3 regions of the Nonomuraea sp. NPDC049709 genome follow, and region 1 is predicted to be linked to each of the others. Evidence: riboswitches for the same ligand, from Rfam matches in the RefSeq annotation. Region 1 holds a riboswitch; each other region holds the start of a gene.
What was found. A riboswitch is a leader RNA that binds a small molecule or an ion and turns the genes downstream of it on or off. The one in region 1 is predicted to bind thiamine pyrophosphate.

Region 1 (6,998 bases):
GTCGTTCACGGTGACGTTCACCCGGACCACGGCCCCGATGAACGCGTACGTGGGCGGGCAGCTCACCTGGAAGGAGCGCCGGCACGCCGTACGCGTCCCCGTCCTCGTGCGGCCGGTGCCCGAGAAGTGGGCGGCCACGTACGGCGTCGCGGGCGGGAACGACTCCGCCGAGTTCATCGTCACCGACCCCGGCGGCAAGCGCGTCTACGTGACCGGCGCGAGCTACGGGTCCAGCCCCGGCCTGCTCACCCCGAGCATCGCCACCGTCGCCTACGACGCGGCCACCGGCGCCGAGCTGTGGAGCAAGACCTACGCCGGCCCGGCGGGCGACTTCGACGAGCCGCACGCCCTGGAGGTGAGCCCCGACGGGAGCAAGGTCTTCGTGGTCGGCATCAGCGCCGGCAAGGAGACCGGCAACGACGCTGTCACGCTCGTCTACGACACCGCCACGGGCGAGCAGCTCTGGGCGGCCCGCCACACCGGCCCCGGCGCGGGCACGGAGTTCGGCAACGCGCTGGCTCTCTCGCCGGACGGCAAGACGGCGTACGTCACCGGCATGACCACGCGGGCCGAGGCGGGCGACGAGTCCTACTTCACGGTCGCCTACGACACCGCCGACGGGAAGCAGAAGTGGCTGGCCCACTACGACGGTCCCGGTTCGGGCACCGACGACGCCCGGGTGATCGAGGTGACCCCGGACGGGACCAGGCTCTTCGTCAGCGGCCAGAGCCAGGGCGAGCCCGGCACCGGCCTGTCCGACTGGGGCACGGTCGCCTACGACGCCGCCACCGGCACCCAGCTGTGGACGGCCCGGCACAACGGGCCGGAGAACGGGATCGACATCCCCTCGGCGATGGCGGTCGCCGGCGACGGGAAGACGGTCTTCCTCAGCGGCAACAGCAACACGCCGGACACGCAGAGCGACCTGATGACCATCGCGTACGACACCACCACGGGGAAGGAGACGTGGGCCGACCGCTACGACGGCCCGGCGCACAAGAGCGACGTCCCGCACGACATGACGCTCGCGCCCGGCGGCGGCAAGCTCTACGTCACCGGCAACACCGAGGGCGAGGGCACGGGGTCGGACTTCACCACGATCGCCTACGACCCGGCCACCGGGCAGCGGTCCTGGGTGCAGCGCCATGACGGGCAGGCCAAGGGCGAGGACTACGCCTGGAGCGTCAGGGTGACGCCGGACGGCGGCAAGGTGGTCATCGCCGGGCAGAGCGCGGACGACGCGGCGAAGGGCACGGACTACGTGACCATCGCGTACGACGCCGCGACCGGCGAGCCGATCTGGACCGGCCGCTACGACGGCGCGGTCGGAGCCGGCGACAACGCCCACGCGCTCGCCCTCGACACGAGCGGCGAGGCCGGGGTCCGGATCTTCGTGACCGGATCCAGCGCGACCGGCGGCGCCCCGCCCGACGCGCTGGAGGTCGACTTCGCCACGGTGGCCTACTTCGAGCCGTGGAAGCAGCCCTGACCGTCCGTTGACGAAGGTGGCGCCCCCGGTCTCGGTGGACCGGGGGCGTCGCGTTTTGGAAGTGAAACCTTTGGGTAAGGCCGGGGTTAATTTCTGAGCTACCTGGGTTTCAGGAGCCACAGATGTCCCGTATCACGCTCACGCCTGCCGCTCGTGAAGCACTGCGCGACGAAGAAGTGATCTTCTTCGACTGGCATGTGACCGGCCTGTGCTGCGCGGACGCGGGGGAGTTCTCGGTAAGGCCGCTGCGCCGGTCCCGCCTGCCCCGTCGCGCCCGCCGCCTCGGAGCGACCGATCTGGTGTACGCCCATCCGACCGCCTGGGTGCATCTCGCCGAGCTTCCCGTCACGATCGACTGCCGCCCGCTGTGGCGCTGGCGGCGCTTCACCACCGATCTGCCACCGGACGCCGGACTGCGCTGCTGCCTGGGGCGCCCTATATATGGCCCGATATATGGGAGGTAACCGGTGAAGCTGCGTTCCATCATCATCTGGACGGCGGTGGCCATCGTCGGCGCCGTGGGGTGGGCGGTGCTCGCCCTGTCCAGGGGCGAGAACGTCAACGCGGTGTGGCTCCTGTGCGCCGCGCTCGGCTCGTACGCCATCGCCTACCGGTTCTATGCCCGCTTCATCGTGCGCAAGGTGCTGCGCGCCGACGACCGCAGGGCCACCCCGGCCGAGCGGCTCGACAACGGCATCGACTACCAGCCGACCGACCGGCGGATCCTGTTCGGTCACCACTTCGCCGCCATCGCCGGGGCCGGCCCGCTGGTCGGGCCGGTGCTGGCGGCACAGATGGGCTACCTGCCCGGCACCATCTGGATCATCGCGGGAGTGATCTTCGCGGGGGCCGTGCAGGACATGGTGATCCTGTTCTTCTCCATGCGCCGCAACGGCCGCAGCCTCGGGCAGATGGCCCGCGACGAGATCGGGCCGATCGGCGGGGCGGCGGCGCTCATCGCGGTCTTCGCCATCATGATCATCCTGCTGGCCGTGCTGGCGCTGGTCGTGGTCAACGCCCTGGCGCAGTCGCCGTGGGGTGTCTTCTCCATCGCCATGACCATCCCGATCGCCCTGTTCATGGGGTTCTACCTGCGGGTGATCCGGCCGGGCCAGGTCGTCGAGACCACGGTGATCGGGGTCGCGCTGCTGATCCTGGCGATCGTGGCCGGCGGGTGGGTGCAGGACTCGAGCTGGGCGCCGTTCTTCACGCTGAGCCCGTCGGCGCTGGCGCTGTGGCTGATCGCGTACGGGTTCGTCGCCGCCGTGCTGCCCGTCTGGATGTTGCTCGCGCCGCGCGACTACCTCTCGACCTTCATGAAGATCGGCACCATCGTGCTGATCGCCATCGGCATCGCCGTCACCGCGCCTCCGCTGCAGACCACCGCGTTCACCGACTTCGCGTTCAACGGCAAGGGGCCGGTGTTCGCCGGGTCGCTGTTCCCGTTCGTGTTCATCATCATCGCCTGCGGGGCGCTGTCGGGGTTCCACTCGCTGATCTCGTCGGGCACCACGCCGAAGATGATCCAGAAGGAGACCCAGGTCCGGATGATCGGCTACGGCTCCATGCTCATGGAGTCGTTCGTGGCCATCATGGCCATCACGGCGGCCTGCGTGCTGACCCCCGGGCTCTACTTCGCGATGAACTCCCCGGCGGGTGTCGTCGGGGCCACCGTGCAGACCGCCGCCGAGGCGGTCACCAACATGGGCTTCGTCATCACGCCCGAGGAGTTGCAGGCGGCCGCGGCGGCCGTGCAGGAGGAGACGCTGATCGCCCGGACGGGCGGCGCGCCCACGCTGGCGGTGGGCATCTCGCAGATCTTCTCCGGGTTCCTCGGGGGAGCGGGGCTGCAGGCGTTCTGGTACCACTTCGCGATCATGTTCGAGGCGCTGTTCATCCTCACCACCGTCGACGCCGGGACGCGGGTGGGGCGGTTCATGCTCCAGGACACGCTGGGCAACCTGTGGAAGCCGATCGCGCGGGTGAGCTGGTGGCCGGGGCTGGTCGCCTCCAGCGCCGTGGTCGTGGCGGCCTGGGGATATTTCCTCTACCAGGGCGTCAACGACCCGCTCGGCGGCATCAACCAGCTCTTCCCGCTGTTCGGCATCGCCAACCAGCTCCTGGCGGCCGTCGCGCTCACCGTGGCCACGACCCTGCTGATCAAGAGCGGCCGGCTCAAGTGGGCCTGGGTGACGGGGGTGCCGCTGGCCTGGGACGTGGCGGTCACGCTGACCGCCAGCTACCAGAAGGTGTTCTCGACCGACCCCACGCTCGGCTTCTTCGCCCAGCGTGACCGCTATCAGACGGCGCTCGACCAGGGACAGCTCCTCGCGCCCGCCAAGACGACCGGCGCGATGCAGCAGATCGTGATCAACTCCACCGTCGACGGCGTCCTGGCGGCGCTGTTCGCGATCCTGATCATCGTGGTGATCCTCGACGCGGCGCGCGTGTGGATCAAGGCGATCAGGACGCGGGAGCCGCTGCCGGACACGGAGGCGCCGTTCGAGGAGTCCAAGATCCTCGCCCCGGCCGGGCTCATCGCCACCCGCGAGGAGAAGGAGATGATGGCCAAGGCGCCGTGACCGTCAGGGCGCGAGCCACCGCTCCGTCGGCCAGGTCTCGCGCCGCCAGGCGCTGTCCCAGAACATCCACTCGTACGCCGCCGCCCGGCCGTAGGCCTCCCCCATGGCCTCGCGGGTGGCCGGGTCGGCGGCGGCGGCGAGCCGGTCGGCGATGCCCTTGGCCAGCTCGACGGAGGCCGCGAAGGCCGGGTCCGCGTAGGTGGAGATCCACTTGACGTACGGGTGCTCCGGGGTGGCGTACTTCAGCAGCGCCGTACCGACGTCCTGGTAGATCCAGAAGCACGGCAGCACCGCCGCCGCGATCACCGGGTAGGGCGCGGTGAGCGCCGTGGCCTGCAGGAACGACGCGTACGCCAGGCACGTCGGCGACGTCGCCAGGCCCTTGGCGTCGGCGCCGAGCTCCTCGGCGTAGCCGGCGTGCAGCATGCGCTCGGCGGCCAGCGCGGTGTGCGCGCTCTGCGCCCAGAACGCCGCGTCGGCAGGGTCGGTCGCCCGCACGGACGCCGTGGCCAGCGCCTTGGAGAACGCCTCCAGGTAGCGGGCGTCCTGCACGATGTAGAAGCCGAACCGGTCGGGGTCGAGGGTGCCGTCGCCGAGCGCGACGAGGAAGGGGTGCTCGTGGATGGCGCGCATCAGCTCGGCCGTGCGCTGCCAGATGTCATCGCAGAACATCGCGTCTCCTTGGGAACGGCAATCCGGGGGCGGCAGTCTTGGGGGCGTGCTCACCAGATGGCGTGGAAGTGGTGGACGGGGCCGTGGCCGTGCCCGACGCCGAGCGTGTCGGCCGCGCGCAGCGCGCCTCCGTCAGGTAGGTCTTCGCCGCCCGCACCGCGCCCGGCCAGTCGTCGTGGCGGGGGCGCCCGTGGTGGTCTGCGCGACCAGCGCCGTGACGACCGTCATGCCGTAGGCGCCGAGCGCGGAGAAGGTCTTCAGATCGCCCTGGATGCCGGCGCCGCCGCTGGGGTCGGTGCCCGCGATGGACAGGACTCTGGGTGCGTCGCTCACCGAGATGACGTCCCTTCGCTAGTGCGAACTAGATCAGGTTCGACGGGTGTGATCTCAGCCCGGGTCTCCGGGCACCCCGCGTCAGTCGCCCACTGTAACAGGCGCTCAGCCGCGCAGCTCCGGGGGGAAGCCGGTCCAGCGCAGCTCCACGGGAAGGTGACCCATGTCGTTGAAGAAGAGCAGCGAGGGCGGCCGGCCGGGGGCGTAGCGGATGGCGGTCAGGGCGGCGTTGGCGTGGTTGAGCCCGAGCCAGCGCCACTCCGGGGCGTCCTGGGCGGCGCGGACCAGCCAGCCGATCAGGAAGTTGTGCGTGACCACGAGCTCGTGGCGGGTCCCGTTCACCGTTTGGCCCACTGGGCCGGTGAACAGGTCGAGGGCCTCGCGGGCCAGCTTCGGCTCCGCCCCGGGGAACCGGGCGAGGAAGCCGAGGAAGTGGTCGGCGTACTCGGGGGGCAGCTCCTCCCTGGCCGGCAGGTACGGCACGTAGTCGCCGGCGGCCTCCGACACGCGCAGCGGGACGCCGGGGAGGTGCTCGCCGATCAGGCGGGCGGTCTCGGCGGCCCGGGGGAGCGGCCCGTGGTGGACGGCGGCCAGCGGGACGCCACGGAGCCGCTCGCCGAGCAGCGCGGCCTGGCGGCGGCCGGCGTCGGTGAGGCCGCTCTCGTCCGGGGTGGCCTCGCCGTGCCGGGTGAGGTAGAGGTAACGCGTCATGGGGATCATTGTGGCCCGCGAATGTTGACCACACGTTCGAGTGTCGGCATCGTAGGGCGGGTGGCCGCTGATGAGACGCGCGACGGGGTCGCCCTGACCAACCTCGACCAGCCGTTGTTCGACGGTGCCGGCGCCACCAAGCGCGACCTGGTCGACTACCTCGACGCGGTCCGCGGCCGCATCCTGCCTGTCCTGCGCGACCGCGCGCTCTCGGTCATCCGCGTGCGCCCGGGCCAGGAGCCGTTCGTGCAGAAGAACCTGCCCAAATACGCCCCCGACTGGGTGCGCTCGGTGTCCGTGTGGGCGGACGCGTCGCGCAGGCAGGTGACGTACGCGCTGTGCGACGACCGGAGGACGCTGCTGTGGTTCGCGAACCAGCGGGCGGTGGAATACCACCCGGCGCTGTTCGTCGGCGACCACCCCACCCACATGATCCTCGACCTCGACCCGCCGGAGCACGACGACTCCTTCTCGCTGGCCGTGCGCGGCGCCTTCCTCGTCCGCCAGGCCCTCGACGACGCCGGGCTGAGCGGGGCGGTGAAGACCAGCGGGGCGAAGGGCGTGCACGTGTTCGTGCCCGTGGCCGAGGGCACGGCGCCGGACGACCTGGCGGCGGCCACCCGGGCCCTGGCCGCCCGCGCCGAGCGGGTGGACCCGGCGCTGGCCACCACGGCGTTCATCCGCGAGGACCGCGCGGGCAAGGTCTTCCTCGACTCCACGCGCGCGGGCGGCGCCACGGTGGCGGCCGCCTACAGCCCCCGCATCCGGCCGGGCGTGCCCGTCTCCTTCCCCGTGGCCTGGGCCGACCTCGACCGCGTGGCGCCGGCCGACTTCACCATGCGCACCGCGCCCGGGCTGCTGGCCGAGGGTGATCCGTGGGCCGACCACATGCCCGCGCCGCAGCGGCTGCCGGACGACCTCATCGCCGAGGGGCACACGATCCCGGTCGCCCGCGTACAGGCGATGCACGAGGGCAAGCGGCGTGCCCGCGCCCGCCGCGCGGAGTAAATGTCCGGAATTTGCCGCATTAGTGGGTCTTCTCAGGGGTTCCTGGCCGGGTTACGTTCCGGTGGCGGCGGCTCGGGGGAAATCGCCGCGATCTCCGGTCTGTTCCTGGGGGAACCCCTATGCGAAGAATGCTCATCGTTCTGATCGCCGCACTCTCCTTACCGCTGACGATGGCCGCGCCGGTCAACGCGGGCGGGCTCGAC
Region 2 (6,998 bases), on a different contig from region 1:
GTAGTCGGCGCCCGCCTCGCACTTGCGGACGAAGTGTTCGGTGTCGGACTCGATGGACGGCGAGCGGGGGTGCTTGTAGGGGAAGGCGGCCACGCCCACGCAGAAGTCGCCCGACTGCCTGATCAGGCGCACCAGCTCCTCGGCGTAGAGCACGCCCTCCGGGTGCTGCACCCACTCGGCCGTCGGGTCGCCCGGAGGGTCGCCGCGGACGGCCAGGATGTTGCGCACGCCGGCGTCGGCGAAGCGCCCCACGAGGTGGCGCAGCTCGCGGACGGAGTGGTTGACCGCGGTGAAATGCGCCACAGGCGTGAGCGTGGTGTCGTGGGCGATCCGCTCCACGATGTCGACCGTGCGGTCACGCGTGGAGCCGCCCGCGCCGTACGTCACCGAGACGAACGTCGGCCGCAGCGACTCCAGCTCCCTGATCGCCCGCCAGAGCTGCCGCTCGCCCTCGTCGGTCTTCGGGGGGAAGAACTCGAACGAGAACGACCGGCCACCAGCGGCGAGCATGTCGCGGACGGTGGGAACACGATCGGGCCGGATGGAGGGTCGACCAAGCGCCATGGCCCCAAGGCTACCGCTACATCTTCCGAGCCACCGGGCCAGAGGGGACACCTGGAAATCCGATCGCGTACATCCGGCCACTAGTCTCATGACATGACCACTGACGCCGCCGGCATGGACACCTTGCGCACGCAGGTGGAGCGTGCCCTCGGAGAGTTCGTCGAACGGCAGCTGCCCCCCGGCGGCGACCCCGAGTTCGCCCCGCTGCGCACGGCGGCCGACGAGCTGCTGTCCGGCGGCAAGCGGCTGCGTCCGGCGTTCTGTTACTGGGGCTGGCGCGGCGCGGGCGGCACGGACGAGCCCGGCGTCTTCCGCGCCGCCGCCTCTCTTGAGCTGCTCCAGGCCAGCGCGCTGGTGCACGACGACGTGATGGACAAGAGCGACCTGCGCAGAGGCATGCCGTCCGCGCACCGCCGCTTCCAGGCGATGCACGAGAAGTCCGGCTGGTACGGCTCGGCGCAGCAGTTCGGCGAGGGCGCCGCGATCCTGCTGGGCAACCTGCTGCTGATCTGGTCGGGCGAGATGTGGCGGGCCAGCGGCCTGCCACGCGAGTCGCTGGAGGCCGCCCAGCCGGTCCACGACCACATGCGCACCGAGCTGATGTGCGGGCAATACCTCGACCTGCTGGAGCAGGCGCACGGGGAGAACACGTTCGACTCGGCGCTGCGGGTGGCGCTGTACAAGAGCGGCAAATACTCGGTGGAGCAGCCGCTCAGGCTCGGCCTGGTGCTCGCCGCCCGGGAGCTCGCGCCGTGGATGGACGAGCTGTGCACCGGCTACGGCAGGCGGGTCGGGATCGCGTTCCAGCTCCGTGACGACATCCTGGGGGTGTTCGGCGACCCGGCCCAGACGGGCAAGCCCGCGGGGGACGACCTGCGGGAGGGCAAGCGCACGATGCTGGTGGCGCGCACGCTCGCGGCCGCCTCCCCGGCGCAGGCCGCCACGGTGCGGCGGCTGCTGGGGGATCCGGCGCTGGACGAGCGCGGGGTGGAGTCGCTGCGGCAGATCATCGACGACACGGGTGCGCTGCAGGAGTGCGAGGACCTGATCGGCGACTACCTGGGGGAGGCGCTGGCGGCGCTCGACGCGGCCCCGGTCACCCCGGACTCCCGCGCCGCCCTGACCGACCTCGCCATCGCCGCCACCTCCCGCAAAACCTGACCACCCCGCTCCCCACGGCCCCGCCACCGCGGCTGGACCCGACGCGCCGTAACGGGCCGACGGCCTCGGCTCCCCGAACACACCGCACGTACGCAGCGCACGGAGACTGCGCACGGAGACTGCGCACGGAGACTGCGCACAGACCCCGGGCACAGGCGACGACCGGACAGGCCACGTCCGAAGGAGGCGCGGCGCGACGGCCAGGCGCGGAAAGCGGCGCGCGAACACCGGCCGGGGGCCCCGGGCCCGCCACCACACCTCCCGGACGTGACGCCCGGGAGACGGCGCCCGAAGAGCGGGCCCGAAGGACGGGCGCGGAAGCCAGGCGCGGAAGCCAGGCGCAGCGGCGGCCCGGGCAAGCGGCGATCGGGCAGGCCAGGACCGCGGAGCCGGGGCCGGACCCGCCGGGACCGGTTGGAGGCGCCCGCTGTCAGGGCGGGCGCCTCGCGGTCAGCGGGCCGACAGCCGCTTGGCGAACTCCGCCGCCGCGGCCCCGGGGTCGTCGGCGTCGGTGATCGCCCGGACCACCACCGCCCGGCGCACGCCGTACGACATCACCTCGTCGAGGTTGGCGAGGTCGATGCCGCCGATCCCGAACCACGGCCGCGACGTCCCCAGCGACGCCGCGTGCCTGAGCAGCGGCGGGCCGGGGGCCGGGCGGCCCGGCTTGGTGGGCGTGGGCCAGACGGGGCCGCAGCAGAAGTAGTCGACGCCCTCCTCCACGGCCGCGGCGGAAGCCTCGGCGGCGGAGTGGGTGGACCGTCCGATGACGATGTCGTCGCCGAGTATCTCTCGCGCGACCGTCACAGGAAGGTCGTCCTGCCCCAGGTGGAGCACGTCGGGCCGGGCGGCGTAGGCGATGTCCGCCCGGTCGTTGACGGCCAGTAGCTTGCCGTGCCGGTCGCAGGCGTCGCGGAAGATCTCGAGGAGCGCGAGTTCTTCGCGAGCCTCCAGGCCCTTCTCCCGCAGCTGGATGATGTCCACGCCCCCGGCCAGCACCGAATCGAGGAACTCTGCCAGGTCGCCGCGGTCGCGGCGGCCGTCTGTGCAGAGATAGAGGCGGGCCTCAGAAAGCGAGGGCTTGGGCACGCCGCTTGACCTCGGTATGACGGCCGGCCTTGATCGCCTCTATGGGCGATCCGGGCAGCGACTCGTCTGGGGTGAAGAGCCAGCGCAGCGACTCGACATCGTCGTAGCCGGCGTCCTGCAACACGGTCAGCGTGCCGGGCAGGCCCTTCATCACGTCCTTCCCATCGAGGAACACCGCGGGCACCTGTGGCCCGCCGCTCCCGCGGCGCACGCCGAGGAGCTTGTGGTCCTTGAGGAGCTGCTTGGCCCGCCCGATCGAAAGGTCAAGGCGCGAGGCCACTTCGGGGAGCGTGAGCCACTCGTCGACGAGCTGCTCGGTCTCCCGGTCGATCTGTGCAACAGAAAGCGTCACGAAACCACAACTACCACATGCCGTCCTTGCTCAAACAACACAATCCCGTAGGGGGACTTGTGGATCTACCAGGCGTTCCGCGTCGAGGCGGTGGCCCGCCTCGATGATCCGCCGCCCCTGTACGAGGTCGCGCGGCCGGTCCACGGCGAGCACCGCGGCGAGGGTGTCGCCGGCGGTGAGCCAGACGGCCGACCACTTGCCCTCGGGCTCTCCTCGATAGACCAGCCGTTCCCCCGCGGGGTGGTGGCCGGAGTATTGCACCATGTGCCCGAACTGCTCGGACCAGAAGTATGGCACCGGATCGTACACGGCTTCCTCCCCCAGCAGTGTCGCGGCGGCGACCTCGGGGGCGTTGAGCGCGGTGTCCCAGTGTTCGACCCTGAGCCTGACCTGCCAGCGGCGCGACCACCAGGCGGCGCAGTCGCCCACGGCGACCGTGTTCGGCAGCGAGGCGCGCAGGTGCTCGTCGGTGACGACGCCGTTGTGGAGGTCGATGTCGGCGCCGGCCAGCCATTCGACCGCCGGGCGCACGCCGATGCCGGTGACGACCGCGTGGGCCTCGACGAACTCGCCGCCCACCAGCCGCACGCCGCCCTCGTCCACGGAGTCGACCATGGTGCCGAGCCGCAGGTCGATGCCGTCGTACCAGCGCTCGGTGCGGGCCCCGATCTCGGTGCCGACGGCGGTCGCGAGCGGGGTCTCGGCGGACTCGATCACCGTCACCTCGCAGCCGGCGCGGCGGGCCGCCGTGGCCACCTCCGCGCCGATCCAGCCGGCGCCGACGATGGCGAGGCGGGCGCCGGGGACGAGCATGGCCCTGAGCTCGTGGGCGTCGTCGATGGTGCGCAGCACGTGCTGGGGGCCGTCGCCGGGCAGCCTGATCGGCTCGGCGCCGGTGGCGATGACCAGGCTGTCGTAGCCGAGCTCGCCCTCTGTGGTCTCCACGACGCCCGCGCGCAGCGACTTGGCGCTGACGCCGGGCCAGAAGTCGACGCCCATGGACTCGAGGTCGGTCTCGACGTAGCTGGAGTCGGCGTCGCCGGCCAGGACGGCCTTGGACAGGGGCGGGCGGTCGTAGGGGCGATGGCGCTCCTGGCCTATCAGGGTGATCCGGCCGTCGAACCCGCGCCCGCGCAGTGCCTCGACCGTACGCACTCCGGCCAGGCCCGCTCCCACCACCACGACATGCTTCACGTTCATGACCATAACGGGGGCGGTGCATGGACGTCGCACCGAGGCCGTAGGCTGTGGATGTAAGACGCGCGGGAGTCCGGCCGTAACCGGGCTGAGAGGAAGGCTTCACCGGGCCTTCGACCGCAAGACACCTGATCCGGATCATGCCGGCGAAGGGAGCGCATGTGGACGTGATCGTGGGTGGCGGGGTCGTCGGGCTTTCCGTCGCCTGGCGGATGGCCCGTGCGGGGCGGCAGGTCACCGTGGTCGACCCGGCTCCGGGCACGGGGGCCTCACACGCGGCGGCGGGGATGCTGGCCCCGGTCAGCGAGGTGACCTACACCGAGGCGCCGCTGCTGCGGCTGGGTATGGCCTCGCTGCGCCGCTGGCCCGCCTTCGCCGCCGAGCTCTCCGCCGACGCCGGCCTGGACGAAGCCACCGGACCGGGCGCGGAGCAGGGGCCGAACCGGCCTGGCGAGGGGCAGGGGCTGAACCGGCCCGGCGCGGGGCGAGGGCTGGATCTCCGGTCGGACGGGACGCTGGACGTGGCGTTCGGGGCCGACGACCTGGCGGCGCTGGACGAGCTGGCGGCGTTCATGGACAAGCTGGGCCTGCCGGTCGAGCGGCTGACCGGGCGGGAGTGCCGCCGGCTGGAGCCGATGCTGGCTCCCTCCGTGCGCGGCGGGCTGCTGGCGGCCGGTGACGCCTGGGTCGACCCGCGCCGCGTGACGGCGGCGCTGCTGGCCGCGCTGGAACGGAGGGGCGTGCCGCTGGTCAGGGCCCGCGCGACCGGGCTGCTGCGCGAGGGCGGCCGCGAAGGAGGAGCGGTCACGGGCGTGCGCCTGGACGGCGACCCCGCCGAGCTGCGGGCCGAGCGGGTCGTCGTGGCGGCCGGGGCCTGGAGCGCCGAGCTGGCCGAGGTGCCGGTGCGGCCGGTCAAGGGGCAGATCATGCGGTTGCGCTCGCCGCAGCCGCTGCTCGGCCGGTGCGTACGCGGAACCGTGCACGGCTCGTACGTCTACCTGGTCCCCCGGGGCGACGGCGAGCTGGTGGTCGGGGCCACGCAGGAGGAGCTGGGGTTCGACACCCGGGTGACCGCCGGCGGGCTCTACGAGCTGCTGCGGGACGCCAGGGAGCTGGTGCCGGGCGTCACCGAGCTGGAGGTCGCCGACGTGGTGGCGGGGCTGCGGCCGGGGACACCGGACAACCTGCCGGTCATCGGGCCGAGCGGGACACCGGGGCTGGCGTTCGCGACCGGGCACCACCGGGGCGGCGTGCTGCTCGCCCCGCTCACGACGGCCATTCTGCTGGGCGAGGAGAGCGAGCTGGCGGCCCTGTGCACGCCGGGGAGATTTCGGGAAATTTCATGATTGTTAGCATCAACGGGGCCGCGCACGAGGTGGCCGACGGCATCACCGTGGCGCAGGCCGTACGCATATTGACCGCGGTCACCACCGGAGTGGCCGTGGCCGTGAACGACGAGGTGGTCACGCGCGGCGCCTGGGACTCGACGGCGCTGCGCGACCGTGACCGCGTGGAGGTTCTGACGGCGGTGCAAGGTGGATGATCTGATCATCGCCGGGGAGAAGTTCTCCTCCCGGCTCATCATGGGGACCGGCGGCGCGCCCTCGCTTGAGGTGCTCGACCAGGCGCTGGCGGCGTCGGGGACCGAGCTGACCACGGTGGCGATGCGGCGGCTCGACCCTGGCTCGCGGGGCTCCGTGCTGGACGTGCTGCACAGGCGCGACATCAAGGTGCTTCCCAACACGGCCGGCTGCTTCACCGCGGGCGAGGCCGTGCTGACGGCCCGGATGGCCCGGGAGGCCCTGGGCACGAACTGGGTCAAGCTGGAGGTCATCGCCGACGAGCGGACGCTGCTGCCCGACCCGATCGAGACGTTCGACGCGGCCGAGCGGCTGGTGGCGGACGGGTTCGTGGTGCTGCCGTACATCGGGGACGACCCGGCGCTGGCCCGGCGGCTGGAGCAGGCCGGCTGCGCCGCCGTGATGCCCCTGGGGGCGCCGATCGGCTCGGGGCTGGGCATCCGCAACCCGCACAACATCGAGCTCATCGTGGAGGCCGCCGGCGTGCCGGTGATCCTCGACGCGGGCATCGGCACGGCGAGCGACGCCGCGCAGGCGATGGAGCTGGGCTGCGACGCCGTGCTGCTGGCCACGGCCGTCACCAGGGCGCAGCGGCCCGACCTCATGGCGGCGGCCATGAAGGGCGCCGTGGTCGCCGGGCGGCTGGCGCGGCAGGCGGGCCGCATCCCGCGCCGCCGCTACGCCGAGGCGTCCTCCCCGATGACGCCGTGACCCCGGAGGAGCCCGTGACCCCGGTGGCCGTCGTGACCTGGGAGGGGTCGTGTCCGCTTCGCCGGAAGCTGGGACGTTCCAACGGGAACGTCTCCGCATCGGTTTCGGGCGCCCGGGCCCTGCCAGTGGCAAAACGCCCGTAAACTCAGCGGGGTGGATACGACGACTGCGGACCCCCTGGTCGGGCGGCTCCTCGATGGGCGCTACCGCATCGAGAGCCGGATCGCCCGGGGCGGTATGGCGACCGTCTACCTCGCGCTGGACATCCGGCTCGACCGGACGGTGGCGCTGAAGGTCATGCACCGCTCGCTCGCCGAGGACCCGGCCTTCGTCAGGCGGTTCAT
Region 3 (6,998 bases), on a different contig from region 1:
TAGATGAGCAGGGCCCGGTTGCGCTGCCTGCCCTCGGGGAAGTTCGTGGTGATCAGGGACAGGCCGGCCGGGGTCATGAACGCGGCGGCCACCCCCGTGACGAACCTGGCCAGCAGCAGCACCCAGCCCTCGGTCGCGAAGCCGCCCAGACCGGAGAAGAGCAGGAACACCACCAGCCAGAGCAGGAACATCCGCCGCCGGCCCAGCAGGTCGGCCGCCCGGCCGCCGAGCAGCATGAAACCGCCGTACCCCAGCACGTACGCGCTGACGACCCCGCTCAGCATGCTGGTGGACAGCCCGAGGTCGGCCCGGATGGACGGGAGGGCGACGTTCAGCATGGCCACGTCGATGCCCTCCAGGAAGATGGCACCGCACAAAACGATCAGTACGCCCCAGGAACGGGCGGGCACAGACACAACAAACCCCCGGTTACTTCTCGGCATGTCGGTTCTCTCTTGTAACCGTCCACATCATGGGCCAGGATGAAATGTCGTGGAAGACGGCACTTTGAGATCACTCAGTTACTGCGAAGGCACCGTGGACGACGACTACGACGTACGCCAGTGGGACACCCGCGAGGACTGCGAGGTCCGGCAGATCCTCGACCGCATCGCGGACAAGTGGTCGCTGCTGGTGATCGCCCTGCTCGACTGCCAGAGCCTGCGCTTCACCCAGCTCCGCCGCGAGATCGACGGCGTCAGCCAGCGCATGCTCAGCGTCACCCTGCGCCAGCTCGAACGCGACGGCCTGGTCACCCGCACGGTTCACCCCGTGGTGCCGCCCCGGGTGGACTACGCGCTGACGCCGCTCGGCCGTACGCTGCACCAGACCATCAAGTCCCTGGTCACGTGGACCGAGGAGCACCAGGCGGAGATCGCGGAGGCGCGTGCGGCCTACGACGCGCGGCGCGAGATGATGGAGCCATGACCGTTCCTGAGATCGAGGCCAACGCCGTTCCCGCCGACGCTTACCTGCTCGACGTCCGCGAGCAGGACGAATGGCTGGCCGGGCACGCGCCCGAAGCCGTGCACATCCCCATGACGCAGATCCAGGGCCGGGTCGACGAGGTGCCCGGCGACCGGACGATCTACGTCGTGTGCCGGGTGGGCGGCCGTTCGCTGCAGGTCGCGGCCTGGCTCAACCAGCTCGGGCGCGACGCGGTCAACGTCGGGGGCGGCATGCAGTCGTGGGAGTCCGCGCGTCGGCCGATGGTCAGCGAGACGGGCCAGGAGCCCTTCGTGGCATGAGGGGGCGTTGAAGCCCCCACTATGGCGTTCGCCCGACATTGAGGCGTCATTAGGGCGCAAACTACAGAGCCGGCTGGTCGTGCGGATCCCGGCCGGTCCATCGCCGCCCGCCAGTTGGTGACCGCGATGCGGCCTGCCGTCGATCTGGCAGGCGATCCAGTGGTGTGGCGCCGACCGGCTCGGCCACGGCGTCCGGATCATCGACGACATCGCCTTCACCTCCGACGGCGAGGCCGAGCTCGGCAGGTTGGCGGCGTACGTCCGCGATCTCCGGATTTCGCTGGAGATGTGCCGAGCAGCAATCTCCAGACCGGTGCCGCCCCGTCGATCGCCGACCACCCGATCGGCCTGCTCATCCAGCTTCGCTTGCGGGCCACCGTCAACACCGACAATCGCCTGATGAGCGGCACCTCGATGACCCGCGAACTCGCCCTGCTCGCCGACGCCTTCGGCTACGGCCTGCCCGACTTCCGCTGGTTCGCCATCAACGCGATGAGGTCCGCCTTCATCCCCTTCGACGAACGCCTGGCCATCATCGGCAACGTCATCAGGTCCTGGTACGCCGACCAGCTGAAAGCCTAAGAGTCAGCGGCTCAGTTCCACCCGTTGTCTACCTTGTAGCTGATTTGGACACCCCGGATCCCGCCTTCTCGGGCGTAGACACGCAGCGATAGGTAGGCATACTTTATGCGCTTGGTGCTGGTGCGGGTGATGGTTCCGAAGTTGGTGCCGTGGGTGCCGCAGCCGTTGCTGTCCGACCTCCAGGCGCTGTGCCCCCTGGTTCCGTCCATGTGAACCCAGACAACCTGGGCCTTCACCGGAGCGTTGTCGCCGGGACAGATGTCGCGCACCGTGAAGTTCCGAACGACGATCTTCTTCCGGTTGGCGAAGCCGATGGTCGCCCGGACGGACCCGCCACCGTTGTCGCGATAGGGGGCCACGTAGGCGGAGGCCACTTCGTCTTCCGCCTGCGCCGGGCTTGGCACCAGCAGTCCGCTCAATACTGCGATGCCCAGCGCGGCGCCCAGCATGCGTGTCTTCAACAGTCCTCCAGCAAGAGATGTTTCGGTTGGTTCGGTTGGCCGTGGGGCGTGCGCTTCAGCCCTTCCGCGTGGCCGGCGGGGGGAGATGTGCGAGGTATCGCCTCGTGGCGGATCGCGACGAAGAGCGGCGATCGATGGTGCGGGGGCCCTGCGTGAGCGTCAGGTCTGGAAGGTGAACGTCCCGCGCAGGACGGTGTCGCGCCCGCTCCAGTAGCTCTCGTGGACGGCCCGGTAGGTGACGTTGTCGAAGGCGGGGAGCACCGCGCAGGTGGCGCCGGGGTGGCGGATGTTGTCGTCTCTGATGACGATGGGCTTTCCGATCACGCCCGGGCGGGTCAGGGTCACCTTCACCCAGGCCGTCCCTGTGGTGTCATCGGCCCGGACGCACAGTTCGTTGGCAGGGTCGGCGTAGCGGACGATCCCGTCGCCGACATCCCGTTGGAAACTCGCCGCCAAGGCCGGTTGCGCGAGAATGACGCTCGCCACCGCGACAGCGACGCCGACGGTGACCGTTTTGAGCGGGTTCATCGTTCTTCCTTCTCTCGGACGGAGATCAGCCCGCCGGAGCGCCTGGTGCCAGGGGGTGGAATACGGCCTCTGACGAGGCTTGTGACATGAGCGATCCCGGCGGCCCGAGGTGCACCGGAGTGATCGTCGCACTCGCCGGCAGCAGCGTGGAATACGACCGGAATACGCCTGGTCACCCGGCATCGAGAGATGACTTCGGGCGGAACCCCTTTGCCGGGGGCGCCAGTCTTCGCAGTGATGCTGAAGGAGTTGGGGGGTGACGACGATCAGCGGCCAGATGCGCCGGCAACCCAGCTGATCGTCAGATTGCACGATCTCCGGCCGCTGTCGCCGTCGAGTTTCCAGTGATGTACAGCGTCAGGCGGTCGGATCCAGGAGGATTCGCACGCGCGAAGTCGAACGTGAGTGCGTAAGGCATTGAAGAATGCGTGCGTGGGCAGCCCGCCGACGCGGTGCGAGAGGCCTCTCCGGCTGTTCATCCGTCGTGCGGGCGGTCGGTTCGTACGGCCACCGAGTACAGCTACCGCCACGCACGTAGCTGTACTCCTGCGGACCTGCACGGACTCTCCCGAGGGCGCGATGGCAGCTACCCGGTGGTGGCCGATCTAGGACGAATGGTGCATCATGGGGGCGCGAGCTGGGATGATCCCGGCTTCGTGTACCAACCCCCCGCGGGAGCTTGGGGCAACCAGGCTGAGAGGGTAGCTACTGCTGCTGCCGACCGCATGAACCTGTCCGGGTAATGCCGGCGTAGGGAGTGTGCGATGACGCATGGCGTCGAAGAAGTTCCGCTGACCCTCGAAGGCCGCCCGCCGAAGACCCTCGGTGTGCTCGACCAGGGCGCTCTCTGGGCGAACCTCGGGGTCAGCCTCCTCGGCTTCTCCGGAGCACTGCTGCTGCTCAACCCGCTCGGCAACGCCCCGCTCAGCCTGGCCGCGGTGCTGGTGGCCACGGTGGTGGGCAGCCTGATCGGCACCGCCATGGTGGGACTGTCCGCCATCCCCGGCACGCAGACCGGGCAGCCGTCGATGGTGCTGCTGCGCGGGCTGTTCGGGGCCAGGATCTCCTACGTGCCCACGGTGCTGAACATCGTGCAGATGATCGGCTGGGGGGCCTTCGAGCTCTGGGTGATCGCGAAGGGTGCCACCGCGATCTTCGGCTCGGTGCCGTACCAGGTGTGGGTGGTCGTGGCGGGGGTGCTGACCACCGCGCTGACGATCTGGCCGCTCGGGTCGATCCGGCTGCTGCGCCGGTACGTCACCGTCGGCGTGATCATCGCGATGATCTGGTTCACGGTGTTCTTCCTGCGCGACGCCCCCTCTCCCGAGGGTGGGAGCTGGACGGCCTTCCCCGCCGCGGTCGACTACGTGATCGCGCTCTCGGTGTCCTGGGTGCCGATGGCCGCCGACTTCGCCCGCCACTCGCGCTCCAGCAGGGCCGCCTTCACCGGCGTGGTCGGCGGATACACCCTGGCCCAGGTGGCGTGTCTGGGGCTGGGCGTGTACGCGGTGGCCCTCGCGGGCGCCGCCGGGGTGCAGGCCGACCAGACGTCGGTGTTCGGGCCGTTCGTGGCGGTGCCGCTGGGCGCGCTGTTCTTCGGCATCCTGGTCCTGCGCGAGACCGACCAGTCCTTCGCCAACGTCTACTCCACCACGGTCTCGCTGCAGAACCTGATGCCGCGGATGGACCGGCGCGTCTTCTCCGTCGGCATCGGCGTGCTCACCGTGGTGATCGCCCTGCTGGTGGACGTCACCTCGTACGGGGTGTTCCTCGGCGTGATCGGGGCGGTGTTCGTGCCGATGTTCGCGGTGCTCGCCGTGGACTACTTCCTGCTGCGCCGCGGCGCGGGCTGGAACACCGCGGAGGACGCGCCCTCGCGCTGGTCGATGTTGGTGCCGTGGGCGCTGGGCTTCGCCGCCTACTGGCTGACGACCTCGACGCCGACGATCCCCCAGTGGGACTCGTGGTGGGCGGGCGTGCGCGAGGTCATCGGTTTCGTCCGGCAGCCGTGGATGAACGGCGCCCTGGGCGGTGCCTTGGTGGCCGCGCTGGTGACGCTGCTCATCGGGCTGCTGGCCCGGCGGTCCGCCGCTCGACGTTGAGCAGGTGCTGCTTGGCGGCCGCGCCCCCCGCGTAGTCGCCGAGCGCGCCGTCCTCGCGCACCACCCGGTGGCAGGGCACGATCACGCAGATGGGGTTGGAGGCCAGCGCGTTGCCGATCGCCCGCAGCGCCCGCGGCCGGCCGATGCTCTCGCCGATCTGCTCCAGCGTGGTGGTGGTGCCGTAGGGGACCGCCATGGTCTTCTGCAGCACCGTGCGCGCGAAGGTCGTGGCCAGCGTCAGGTCCACCGGCGTGGCGAACGCGCGCAGCCGCCCCGAGAAGTAGGCGTCGAGCTCTCTGCGTACGGGGTCGAGGCGTCTCGCGTCGGGCCCGATGAACCGGCCCACATGCCTGCTGACCAGCTCGAAGACGTCGTTTTCCGGCTCGAAGCTGCAGGCGGCGATGCCCTTGCCGGTCACCGCCAGCACCAGCCTGCCCACGGCCCCGTCGTAGGTGCCGAAGGCGATGTCCGGTGGTGTGTCACCCCGATAGGTGCTGGAGGTCACCCGCAGCAGGGCATCGAGATCGTTGCTCGACATACCCCTCACCCTCCCACCCGCCAGGAATTACCGTGACCGCAGCGTATCGGACGGATCGCCCGACGCACCCACCGCGCCACGTGCACTATGGAGGTGTGGGGGACGAATGGGCCGGTAGTGACGATGAGATCGCTCGCGCGGCGCTCGCCAGCTCGCCCAACGCCGTCGTGGCGCTCGATCGGGACCAGAGCGTGCTGGTGTGGAACGCCGCGGCCGAGCGCGTGTTCGGGTGGCCGGCGGAGGAGCTGCTCGGGCGCAGGGCGCCGATCGTGCCGGACGAGCTGACCGCCGAGCACAACGCCGTGCTGGAACGCGTACGCACGGGGGAGCCCGTGTCGCTGCGCACCAAGCGCGTGCGCAGCGACGGCACGGTGCTCGACCTGCGGGTGGACATCAGCGCCCTGCGACTGGGCAACGCCGTGGGCGGCTACGTGTGCGTCTACCACCCCGCCCGGGCCGACGAGGTGGCCAGGAACCGGATGGCGCGCCGGGCCAGGCTCGTGCGCCGGCTGACCGACGTGGTCGGCGACATCAACTCCGAGCTGGAGCTGTCGGCCGTGCTCGACCGGATCTCCGCCAACCTCACCGAGCTCACGGGGGCGGACGCGGGCGGGTTCGTGCTGATCGAGGGTGACAGGTTGCGGGTGGTCAGCACGTACCAGTTGCCGGACACGATCAGGGGCACCACCAGCGACCTGCGTACGAGCCTCGTGGACAAACTCTTACGCACCGGCAAGACCGTGATGCTGGAGTCCGACGGGCTCGACGACCTGGTGTGGGCGCGGCTCAACGGCCTGCACACGATCGCGCTCGGCCTGGCGGCCGTCGGCGGGCGCCCGTACGGCGCGCTCTACTCGCTGTTCGCCCGGCGCAGGCCGGGACACCTGGAGCTGGAGCTGCTGGAGCTGCTGGCCGGGCACGCGGGGATCGCCGTCGGCAACGCGGTGGCCTACCAGGAGGCGGTGCGGCAGCGGGCGCACGAGCGGGCCGTGTTCGACGCCAGCGCCGACGGCATCGCCGTGCTCGACCAGGCCGGCCACGTGGTGCGGTGGAACCCGGCCGCCGCCGAGCTGACCGCGTTGCCCGCCGCGTCCGTGATCGGCGGGCCGCCGCCGTTCCCGCTGCCCAAGCCGGGCGAGAAGGTCACCTCACAGATGGACAACGGGCGGTGGCTGGACGTGGTGAGCGCGCAGATCGAGGAGACCGGCGAGGTGGTCGTCGACTTCCGCGACGTGACCGCGGCCAAGGAGCTGGAGGAGGCCAAGGACCTGTTCCTGGCCACGACCAGCCACGAGCTGCGTACGCCGATCACGATCGTGCGGGGGTTCGCCAGCACGCTGGACTCGCGCTGGGACAAGATGGGCGACCCCGAGCGCCGCTCCGCCGTGCACACGATCGCCGAGCGGGCCAGGTCCCTGGGCGAGCTCATGGACCACCTGCTGCTGGGCGCCAGGGCCGGGGCGGACGAGCTCAAGGTGCGGATCGAGGAGTTCGACCTGGCCGAGCGGATCGACGCGGCCACGCTGGGGCTGCCCGCTCT

Region 2: it holds a riboswitch for thiamine pyrophosphate, as region 1 does, so the genes downstream of both, AB0J69_RS56710 (FAD-dependent oxidoreductase) here and AB0J69_RS21975 (bifunctional hydroxymethylpyrimidine kinase/phosphomethylpyrimidine kinase) in region 1, are expected to answer to the same signal.
Region 3: it holds a riboswitch for thiamine pyrophosphate, as region 1 does, so the genes downstream of both, AB0J69_RS00730 (cytosine permease) here and AB0J69_RS21975 (bifunctional hydroxymethylpyrimidine kinase/phosphomethylpyrimidine kinase) in region 1, are expected to answer to the same signal.

What each region holds. Positions count from the first base shown of each region.
Region 1 covers NZ_JBFANM010000020.1:148,332-155,329, reverse strand. The annotation lists gene AB0J69_RS21995 (S8 family serine peptidase) at 1-1,489, shown strand, start outside; gene AB0J69_RS21990 (hypothetical protein) at 1,612-1,953, shown strand; gene AB0J69_RS21985 (carbon starvation CstA family protein) at 1,957-4,071, shown strand; gene AB0J69_RS21980 (TenA family protein) at 4,075-4,743, opposite strand; partial or broken gene AB0J69_RS21975 (bifunctional hydroxymethylpyrimidine kinase/phosphomethylpyrimidine kinase) at 4,930-5,076, opposite strand; TPP riboswitch at 5,070-5,165, opposite strand; gene AB0J69_RS21970 (histidine phosphatase family protein) at 5,182-5,787, opposite strand; gene AB0J69_RS21965 (ATP-dependent DNA ligase) at 5,848-6,795, shown strand; gene AB0J69_RS21960 (M28 family metallopeptidase) at 6,915-6,998, shown strand, end outside.
Region 2 covers NZ_JBFANM010000118.1:14,764-21,761, reverse strand. The annotation lists gene metF (methylenetetrahydrofolate reductase [NAD(P)H]) at 1-564, opposite strand, end outside; gene AB0J69_RS56730 (polyprenyl synthetase family protein) at 658-1,725, shown strand; gene thiE (thiamine phosphate synthase) at 2,176-2,814, opposite strand; gene AB0J69_RS56720 (Rv2175c family DNA-binding protein) at 2,792-3,166, opposite strand; gene AB0J69_RS56715 (FAD-dependent oxidoreductase) at 3,197-4,366, opposite strand; TPP riboswitch at 4,419-4,535, shown strand; gene AB0J69_RS56710 (FAD-dependent oxidoreductase) at 4,525-5,709, shown strand; gene thiS (sulfur carrier protein ThiS) at 5,706-5,906, shown strand; gene AB0J69_RS56700 (thiazole synthase) at 5,947-6,654, shown strand; gene pknB (Stk1 family PASTA domain-containing Ser/Thr kinase) at 6,808-6,998, shown strand, end outside.
Region 3 covers NZ_JBFANM010000001.1:138,438-145,435, reverse strand. The annotation lists gene AB0J69_RS00760 (MFS transporter) at 1-377, opposite strand, end outside; gene AB0J69_RS00755 (helix-turn-helix domain-containing protein) at 508-927, shown strand; gene AB0J69_RS00750 (rhodanese-like domain-containing protein) at 924-1,247, shown strand; partial or broken gene AB0J69_RS00745 (adenosine deaminase) at 1,378-1,829, shown strand; gene AB0J69_RS00740 (hypothetical protein) at 1,841-2,290, opposite strand; gene AB0J69_RS00735 (hypothetical protein) at 2,450-2,818, opposite strand; TPP riboswitch at 3,480-3,592, shown strand; gene AB0J69_RS00730 (cytosine permease) at 3,583-4,920, shown strand; gene AB0J69_RS00725 (methylated-DNA--[protein]-cysteine S-methyltransferase) at 4,880-5,458, opposite strand; gene AB0J69_RS00720 (ATP-binding protein) at 5,554-6,998, shown strand, end outside.